Regions from separate parts of the Mesobacillus subterraneus genome, predicted to be linked through region 1. Evidence: riboswitches for the same ligand, from Rfam matches in the RefSeq annotation. Region 1 holds a riboswitch; the other holds the start of a gene.

Region 1 (5,090 bases):
GGATGATACCGGTGAAAATCGCAAGGACGACGAGAGAGGTTCCCAGGTCAGGCTGCAGCATGATCATTCCGAGTGGCAAACCGGTTATGAAACCAAGCTTGATGAAAAGCAGGAAGTCAGTCTGGAGTGTCTTTCTTGTATGCTTTTTATGGTGAGTATAGATCGTGCTGCTAAGCGCAAGAATCAGAAAGACTTTCATGAATTCTGAAGGTTGGATGGAACCGAAGGGCTCGATGAAAAACCAGCTTTTTGCGCCATTCCTTTCTTCGGCTATGCTTGCAGGAGCGAAAAAAAGGAAGACGAGCAGGAAGACTCCGAAGCCATACAAATACCAGCTGAGCTTCCGGTATTGTTCACTGTCGAACATCATTACAACCGCAATGATCCCTGACCCAACTACGTACCAAAAGATTTGTTTATATAAAAAGTTCTGTCCAAAATATTGCCCTGTTCTCTGTGCGCTGTAAATCGCGAAGCAGCTAGTCAAAAAGAACAACAATAAAAGGAGCGTCAACGTCCAATCAAATCGATCGATTTTTTTAATAGGCTTTTCCATTTGCTACACCCTGTCTCCATCCGTTTTTACAATATTATGCTAGCAGAGTTGAATTATCCTTACAATCCCTTATCAGGTAACATATTCCTACTCAAGTAATAGACGAATGAAATGGGAGAATAGTTTCTTTTGTAATAGGGATTCTTAAACGTGTTCGTACGATAATATTTATGTTTTTGAAGAGTCAGAATAAGATATTTTCATGGGTTTTTGTTAGAATGGAAGAAGTGATATTTGTACGGAGTCAGAGTGTCGCTGGCCATCATGCAGCTGAGAATTTTCGGGAGGTCGTGCTTTTTGAAAAAGAACCATCCTTATAGCAGGGATATACTATATGTCCATTTGAACGAGCGGGACCAGTACGTGCTCTCGCATGGTATGGAATTTCATGAATTTGCAAGGTCACTGTCTGATTCGCTTAACCATCTGCTGCTGCTGAAGCATCGTTATGAGGATGGTGAGTTCAATAGACATACCTTATTTGAATTTGTACCTGAAGACAGCGTTGAAAAGTTGGTCGCCGCAAATGTCCATGCATACGGTGATTTTTGCTGGATCGATTTTGAGGAAGTGGAAGCGCTGAATGTGCTGACGGTCCAGGAGATTGCCGAGCTTCTTTATCTAGGCCATATCAAGCACCATTTGAAGCAGCCATTTTATAACCAGCTCAATAATCGCTTTGTTTTTCTTTCCCATGAGGATGGCTGGTTCAACAAAATATACTACCGCAACTTTAATGATTTTTTCCGGATGCTCGGTACGGTCCTGTCCGGAAAGCTAGGTGAAATGAAACCAGAAAAAACATTGCTGGGAATCAGGAAAAAGAAGTCCTACCCAGCTATCAGCAAGGAAATCCTGAAATCATTGACGCCTGCGATGAAGGAAGGGGCGGTTTTTTCGCTCAAAAACATCCAGCAAAACCGCAGCAGAATTGAAATACCGATTTGGATCATCGGAGATTTTGCCAATATGGATGACATGCATGATGAATATAAAGAAGCAAGCCGCAGTAATCCTGACGGCAGGCTAGTTTTTGATAAAAAAGTAAAAGAGTGGAGTCTGCTTGCCCAATAAAGTCGGAAAAGCAAAATTTTTGGAGCAATTTCTGGCAAATCGTGTATAATGGGGTTTAGCGGAAAATTACATATCGAAATGAACAGGTGTCTTTTTAAACAAGACTTAATAGGGAAGTTGGTGAAAATCCAACGCGGTCCCGCCACTGTAAATGGGAGCAAGCTGCATTATGCCACTGTACAAACGTATGGGAAGGCGCAGCGAGCATTGACCATGAGCCAGGAGACCTGCCTGTCCATTGCACCAGCAAACCTACGAGGATAGGGAGGTGCCGACAGGCTCTATGTCTTTTATGAGGATAAAAACATTTGCTTACTCGGACATCTCCCCTTCAGGTGGAGATGTTTTTTTAGTATTTATAGCTTTGTTGAAGTCGAAATGCTGGTATTTAACAGCCTGATTAGACGAAGCTAACCGAAAAATTGGAGGAGAAGCAAATGAAAAAATTATTATTATTGTTGATGACAGCCATGATCTTGGCTGGCTGCGGTACAGAAGCACAGCCTGAAAAGAAGGAAAACGAAAAAACCGCGCAGGAGCAGAAAACAGGATTCCCTGTCACGGTAAAAGATGCGCTTGATGAAGAAGTGGTCATAGAAGAAAAGCCTGAAAGAATCATTTCCCTGATTCCGAGCAATACGGAAATTGTATACGCACTTGAGAGCGGAGAGGCGATTGTAGGCGTCACTGATTTCGATAATTATCCTGAGGATGCAATGTCAAAGGAAAAAATCGGCGGCATGGAATTCAATATTGAAAAAATGATTTCTCTGAAGCCAGACCTTGTCCTTGCTCCTGGTTCAACTGCGGACACTGTAAAAGAAGGTCTTCAGCAGCTAAAGGATGCGGGAATTGCTGTTGTCGTTGTGAATGACGCACAGTCATTTGAAGAAGTATTTGTATCGATCGAGATGATTGGCAAGGCCATTGGCGAGACAGAAAAAGCCGATCAGCTTGTAGAAAAGATGAATAACAGTTTTGCAGAATTGAAAAAGAAAGCTGAAGCAATCAAGCCGGAAGAGCAAAAAACGGTCTTTGTAGAAGTCTCGCCTGCGCCGGAAATCTACACTGCCGGCAAAAACACTTTTATCAATGAAATGCTTGAGTTGATTGGTGCGAAGAACGCTGCCGGAGATCTGGATGGCTGGCCGAAAGTTGACCCTGAAGCAATCGTCGAGCGTAATCCCGATGTGATTGTGACAACCTATGGATATTATACAGACAAGCCAATCGAACAGGTTCTCGCGAGACCAGGCTGGAATAATGTAAAAGCAGTCAAGGACCAGCAGGTATTCGATGTCCACTCTGACCTCGTAACCCGTTCTGGCCCAAGGCTCGCTGAAGGAGCAGAGGAGCTTGCAAAAGCCATTTATCCAGACATTTTTAAATAGTAAAGCAATAGCCTATCTGATCACGGCAACGTTTTTAATCATTTCCATGCTGCTAGGCATATCAATCGGAACGGTTTCCATCCCTGTACCCCGCTATTATTAAAATCATTGGTGCTGAGATTTTCCGCTACCAGGGACAGGGAATCGATCCGATGCATGCTAGTATTGTCATGGATATCAGGCTGCCGCGTGTTTTGCTGGCAGGGCTAGTCGGTGCGTCCCTTGCCATTGCCGGTGCGGCATTCCAGGGACTGCTCCGTAACCCGTTGGCAGATCCATATACCCTGGGGATTTCATCAGGGGCCTCCATCGGTGCGGTCATCACGCTGTTTTTTGGGATCTCAATGCCGCTGGTTGGGGCATTCACGTTGCCGGTGCTGAGCATTTTGTTCGCATTCGCAACCGTGTTGTTTGTGCTATTTTTTGCCCGGAGAGTCGACAGACTGCTCAGGGTTGAGACGATTATTCTGACTGGAATCATTCTAAGTTCATTTCTTGGGTCATTCATTTCATTGATGATTGCCTTATCTGGAGAGGAGCTGCGGCAAATCATAGGCTGGCTGCTTGGCAGCGTGTCGATGAGAGGCTGGGAATACATCAATATTATTTTCCCTTTTTTTATTATTGGATTGCTGATTTTGCTTGCAAATACCAGGGAGTTAAATGCAATGTCCTTCGGTGAGGAACGGGCGCAGCACATGGGTGTCAATGTCGAGCGCCGCAAGCTGCTGATCTTATTGTCTGGTTCTCTTTTAACAGGCTCAGCGGTTGCGGTCTCTGGGACAATAGGCTTTGTCGGTCTCGTCATCCCGCATCTGACAAGGACAGTCTGGGGACCGGACCATCGTCATTTGCTGCCGTTATCTGTGCTGATCGGCGCCGGCTTTCTGATTCTTGCCGATCTTGTATCGAGGACAATCATCGCGCCATCAGAATTACCGATTGGCGTGATCACAGCCTTGATCGGTGCTCCGGTTTTTGCATTGATTTTAATGAGAAGTCGTAAGGAAAGAAGTGCTGGCCGATGATTACAGTGAAGAGTTTGACAGGCGGATATGCAGGCGGAGAGGTGTTAAAGGGAATTTCCTTCGAGGTCTGCAAGGGGGGAGTTGTTTGGAATTCTTGGGCCCAATGGCAGCGGCAAAACAACCCTTTTAAAAATGATCAGCCGAGCTCTGGATTTCAGAGAAGGTTCAATCGATGTGGATGGACGTCCGTTGACACAATACTCACCAAAGCAGCTTGCAAGGATGATGGCGGTCCTGCCTCAGCACGGTGAACAGGCCTTTCCTTATTCGGTAAAAGAAACTGTATCACTTGGGCGCTATGCACACCAGAAAGGCTGGTTCAATAGCTGGCGAGCCGAGGATGAACAGGTTGTCGAGAAGGTGATGGAACAGACAGGGATAACTCACTTTCAGGATAAATCGATCGTAGAATTGTCCGGCGGTGAAAAGCAGCGGGTATTTCTCGCGCAAGCATTGGCTCAACAGCCCAGAATCCTCCTGCTCGATGAGCCGACGAACCATCTTGATCTCAGCTTTCAAAAGGAACTGCTCGATTTGCTGAAAAAGTGGGCGGTGGAAGAGGAGTTGACGGTCGTCTCGATTTTTCATGACTTGAATCTGGCTTCTTTATATTGTGACAGGCTAATGTTAATGGAAAATGGTGAAGTCTTGATAGTTGACTCTCCTGTAGAGGTTTTAAAAGAAGAAAGGATTAAAAGAGTCTATAAAACCCAGATTAAAAACCATCCGCATCCGGAAATTGCCAGGCCGCAATTGCTGTTGTTGCCAGAAGATGACGGGGTACATGAAGCCAATCTTACAATAGACAGCAGGCTTCTGGATGTAGGGCGAGACCGGATCGTCCTCCAGTCTCCAGTGACATTGAGGACGATGTCTTCGGGAATCACTGGTGCCGGGATTGGCTGGCACAGTTCGTTCGTACACCGAGTTGTACCAATGGAATATGACTGCAGCGACCATAAGGCGGAAATGGCAGAATATCTGGAGGATAACGGCTTCCTGCCAAGCGAGACAGTGGGGATGATGACAGCTGTTCCGGCA
Region 2 (5,090 bases), 250 kb from region 1:
GACAGCACATAGCTGTAGGAATGATTATGGATTACTTCCTGCTGAGCCAAAATGATCATCAGTGCATTTAAGCTGGAGTCGGTGAGATAATCGGCAACTTTACCTGCATAGTCAGTTTGAATGCTGTCAAGGAGTGCCAGCAGCCCGATGATTTTTAAAAAGGCATCCTGTTCCTTTTCGGAAAGCATGGGGAATTGCTTAATGTCCTTTGACATATTGATCTCAAAAGGAGTCCAGAAATTCCCCAGCATTCTCTTATATTTTGGATAAGCCCAGGGGAAACGCACATCATCCCAATTCAATATATTGGAACTCTGACCATTTAAAATGCCTGTCGAAGCATTGGGAGCTTCAACGTCTACAAGAGTTCTTTTCTTCAATTGTGTCATTGTTATCCGTCCTTTCCTCTTAACTATGGCAGCTCTCACATTCATCAAACTCACTGCTTGAGGTGGAGCGGACATAATACGTCGTTTTCAATCCGGACTTCCAGGCAGCCATATGCAGATCCAGCAGCGCTTTTGCCTTAATATTGTTTGTCACATAAAAATTAAACGAAATGGCTTGGTCGATATGTCGCTGGCGACGGGCATTCTGCCTGATGCTCCAGTGCTGGTCAATATTGTAGGCTGTCTTGTAAAACCACATGGTTTCGGCTGATAGATCCGGTGCGGTGACCGGAATCTTGTAATCCTTCTTCTCCTCGGAGTACTCAAGCCTGAAAATCGGGTCAATGCTAGCTGATGATCCTGCTAGAATTGAGGTTGAAGAGTTTGGTGCTACAGCCATCAGGTACCCGTTCCTGATCCCATGCTGCTTCACTTCCACAGCAAGGTCCTCCCAGCTTCCACCTGTGTATTGTCTCTTTTCGATAAACTGTCCTGTCGACCAGTCCGAACCTTCGAAATAAGGATACGCCCCTTTTTCTTTTGCCAGCTCGAGGCTTGCATTGATGGTTAAAAAGGCGATATTTTCATAGAGACTATCACAATACTCAATCGCTTCTTCGCTCTCCCATTTGATTCCTTTAAGAGCGAGCAGGTGGTGCCAGCCGAAAGTTCCCAGCCCGATCCCCCTGTAGTTCTTGTTAGTAATCTGGGCCTGGAGAACGGGAATGTCATTGATATCAATGACATTATCCAGCATCCTGACCTGGATATTAATCACTCTCTCAAGGACATCATCCATCACACTTTTTGCTAAAGAAATGGAGGACAAGTTGCAGACAATAAAGTCACCCGGTTTTTTATAGATTAAAATTTTTCCGTCCTGCACTGTTTCTTCTTCAAGGAGGGTAGGGCTCATATTCTGTGTGATTTCCGTGCAAAGATTGCTGCAGTAAATCATCCCTTTATGGTGGTTGGCATTGAGCCTGTTGACCTGATCCCTGTAAAACATGTAAGGTGTTCCGGTTTCAAGCTGAGAGATCATGATCGATTTAAAGATTTCAATAGCAGGGACGACTTCGTGTGACAAACCGGGATGGTAGACGCAGTCCCAATATTTTTCACGGAAAGAGCCAGCCCCCTTCTCCTCATCGAAATAATCTTCAAGCGAAAATCCCATGATCCTCTTTACTTCGTGTGGGTCGAACAGATACCAATCGCCTCGTTTTTCAACTTGTTCCATAAATATATCGGGGATGCATATGCCAGTGAATAAATCATGCGTCCGCTGTCGCTCGTCACCATTGTTCAGTTTTGCATCAAGGAACGGGAAGATATCTTTATGCCACACATCGAGGTACACGGCAATCGCGCCCTGGCGCTGCCCTAATTGATCAACAGAAACAGCGGTGTTATTCAGCTGCTTCATCCAGGGAATAACTCCGGAACTGACCCCTTTAAAACCTTTGATATCACTGCCGCGGCTTCTGATTTTCCCAAGATAGACGCCAATACCGCCGCCATTTTTGCTCAAGGTGGAGATATCTGTATTACAGTCGTAGATGCTCCTTAAATCATCAGCAACAGTATCAATAAAGCAGCTCGATAATTGACCATAGCTTTTGCCAGCATTCGATAATGTCGGTGTGGCGACCGTCATATATAGATTGGAAAGCGCCCAATATGCCTCTTCCACTAACTGAAGCCGTATTTCCTTTGGTTCTTCAGCCAGCAACGTCATGGCAATCATCATGAACCGCTCCTGTGGCAATTCGGCAAAATCGCCATTTTGTGTGCGTGCCAGATATCTTTCCGCCATGGTCACAAGGCCTATGTAAGTAAACAGCTTGTCTCTTTCGGGATCAATGACTTTCTCCAAATGATCTATTTCTTCTCGGGAGTAGGATGTTAAAACTCGACTGTCATAAATCCCAATCTCTATTAAACTATTGATCAATTCGTAGAAAGAACCGTAACCAGATTCTATTTTTGTATTACGAAAGTTTGCGCTTAGCTTGTATAATTTTTTCAGATAAAAACCCGCTGCCACATATGTCCATTCAGGTTCGTTTCGGCCGATTCGTTCAACTGCGGTCAGAATCAGCATATTTTCAACCTGATTCACTGTCATATCCTTCACTTCAAGTGCTTGGTCCACCTTCTCTTTGAACGATTGAAAGTCCAATTCAGGGAACGAAGACTCTATTTCTGCAATCAGTTTGGCTACAATTTCATCCTTTACTTGGATATTCATCAATTATCCCTCCAACTTGATTACTTTTTCTCATTTCCAGCCTGCGCTGCCTCCTCATATCGGCAGTTTTGAACATTTGCCTTTCTTCATCATTTTCGGGAATGACCTTCGCAACCGGTACAGGTGCACCGTTGTCATCCTTCGCGACCATGGTAAGAATCGAAGTGGTCGTCAGCGTTTTTCTGCTAGTTTTCAAGTTTTCACTTTCCACTTTCACAAACACTTCCATCGACGTCCTGCCAGTTGAAATGACGACCGCTTCGAGTGTTAAAATATCGCCCACTACAGCGGAAGACAAAAAGTTAACCGAGTCAATCGATGCGGTGACAACAGCCCTTCTGCTGTGTTTCATTGCTGCTATTGCGGCAATTTCATCAATATAAGACAGCACGGTTCCGCCAAAAATCGTGCCAAGATGGTTTGTATCCGGCGGCAAAACGAGCCTGTTCTGAAAAGTCCTTGACACATTTGCTGATAATCCTTCCATTTCTGACCTCCTGTGTGTAAAAAATGTTCCCTGAAAAATAAGAAAAACCCATCTCGAAAGATGGGCTTAAGTAACGTTGATCTATTAACAGCTCATATGAAGCAGCAAAAAAACAGCATGAGTCTATCAATTTATCCGTATACCTTCCCTATTCCCGAAGAAGATAACACGAATAAATATGGCAGGTCTCCTGACTTGTGCTTCACCCTACTTTAAGGCCTTCCCATCTATTTTTTAGACAGTGGTTCATCCTTATTTCGTCAGCACTTACAGTTGCGGGAACAGTTCTGGATTCACACCAGATTCCCTATTAAGTCTTGTTCAGACACCATACTTACCGGTAATTTCAATATTTAGTTATAAAAGTCACTTACCAACACAATATATCGTGTTATGAATTGATAGTAAATCATCTTGACAGCTTTTTCAACTATTTTTCATTTTCCTCCTTCCAGTGGTTCTGGTCGATATATTTCGGAAAGTGGTCGATAAAATCAAAAATCCGCTGATCTATTTAAAAATGTGGTCGATCTATTTTATTTTTCGCCAATAAAGTGGAAGGAGCATCAATCGAACCTCGTTAAAGGCACTATTTCCTGTTTTAAAATGATTAACGTTCTTCTCTTAAACCGGAAAATACTCCCCAGTCTCTGGATTGGCAATGTAAGCATGGACAGGTATTGATTTTGGAATTAATGGATGACCTTTTATTAAGTCTTTATTCTTCTTAATGACATCTTCAATATTTTGTGGTCCTGTTAACCAGTTGATTACATCATGCTCCACTACATCAATGTAGTTAATTGTCTTGAGTATTTCTTCTGAAACTCCATGTTCTTTTATTTTATCTGACATATTTAGTTTGACTTCTTTACTTTCCATTTCACCGATTATAAAGATTTCATCCACCAGTTCATTATAGATCGCTAGAATGATATTTCGAATCAAGCACCCATAAGGCTGGGTAATAACTGCCCCAAAACTGTTAAGAATCATCATATCTTTATTCTTTTTATATGTTATCTCTGGAAATAAAGGATAAATCGCCTCATTAACACCTGTTATGATCATTGTTTTTTTCGTTGCTGAACTAATTAATGTTGACATGAAAATCTCTCCTTTACTGTATCCATTTTGCGATTTCATAATAGGCGGGTATTCCAATTATTAAGTTAAATGGAAAAGTGACTCCTAAAGATAAACCCAGGTATATGGATGGGTTTGCATCTGGGACTGAAGTTTTAAGGGCTGCGGGTGCAGCAATGTATGAAGCACTTCCAGCCAATACTCCCATTAATGTAACTCCCCCTAAAGATAAGCCAACAAAATCCCCTACGAGAACGCCTAAACTGCCAAACAAAAGGGGAGTAAACAAACCAAATGCCAGCAATTTCACCCCGTGTTTTTTTACCTCTGGCAGGCGTTTTCCTGCAATCAATCCCATATTTAAAAGGAAAAGAATTAATACACTGCTGTATAAGTCTATAATAGAGGCTTTACCATTGGAACTGCATTTTCACCAAGAACCCAGCCTATTAACAGGCTGCCAACAAGGAGCAAAATACTTTTACCAAAAATGCTTTCCCTTAGCACTTCCTTATCTATTAAATTTGAGGATGCAGGGATAAAGCCCAAATTCCGGGTGGGATAAACCGGAAGATCTTTTTTGCTCTCTGCTATTTTTAATAACAGTAAAGATACTAAAATTGCCGGACTCTCCATTAAAACAACCAAAGCATTCATGAACCCTTCATAAGATGTACCGCTCTCATCAAGAAATGTAATAGCAGCTCCATAGGTAACTATACTGATGGACCCATAAGTGGCTGCTAATCCTATAGAGTTTTTAAGATCCAATTTTATTACTCTCATGAGAGCCAGCGTAATAACGGGAATGATTATCCCTAAAAACAAGGCTCCCAGGATTGGTGCGAGTACAGACTCAATTGAGTAATGCGAAAGT

The links. Region 1 has a riboswitch for cobalamin ahead of LC048_RS21900 (ABC transporter substrate-binding protein). Riboswitches for the same ligand answer to the same signal wherever they lie in the genome.
Region 2: linked by a shared signal. The riboswitch ahead of LC048_RS20615 (acyl-CoA thioesterase) and the one ahead of LC048_RS21900 (ABC transporter substrate-binding protein) in region 1 are both predicted to bind cobalamin.

The regions. Positions count from the first base shown of each region.
Region 1 covers NZ_CP129019.1:4,202,099-4,207,188, reverse strand. The annotation lists gene LC048_RS21910 (FtsW/RodA/SpoVE family cell cycle protein) at 1-556, opposite strand, end outside; gene LC048_RS21905 (hypothetical protein) at 854-1,630, shown strand; cobalamin riboswitch at 1,698-1,879, shown strand; gene LC048_RS21900 (ABC transporter substrate-binding protein) at 2,068-3,021, shown strand; partial or broken gene LC048_RS21895 (FecCD family ABC transporter permease) at 2,987-4,049, shown strand; gene LC048_RS21890 (adenosylcobinamide amidohydrolase) at 4,131-5,090, shown strand, end outside.
Region 2 covers NZ_CP129019.1:3,952,670-3,957,759, forward strand. The annotation lists gene LC048_RS20605 (ribonucleotide-diphosphate reductase subunit beta) at 1-389, opposite strand, end outside; gene LC048_RS20610 (ribonucleoside-diphosphate reductase subunit alpha) at 409-2,640, opposite strand; gene LC048_RS20615 (acyl-CoA thioesterase) at 2,618-3,127, opposite strand; cobalamin riboswitch at 3,291-3,475, opposite strand; gene LC048_RS20620 (carbonic anhydrase) at 3,752-4,234, opposite strand; partial or broken gene LC048_RS20625 (sodium-dependent bicarbonate transport family permease) at 4,248-5,090, opposite strand, start outside.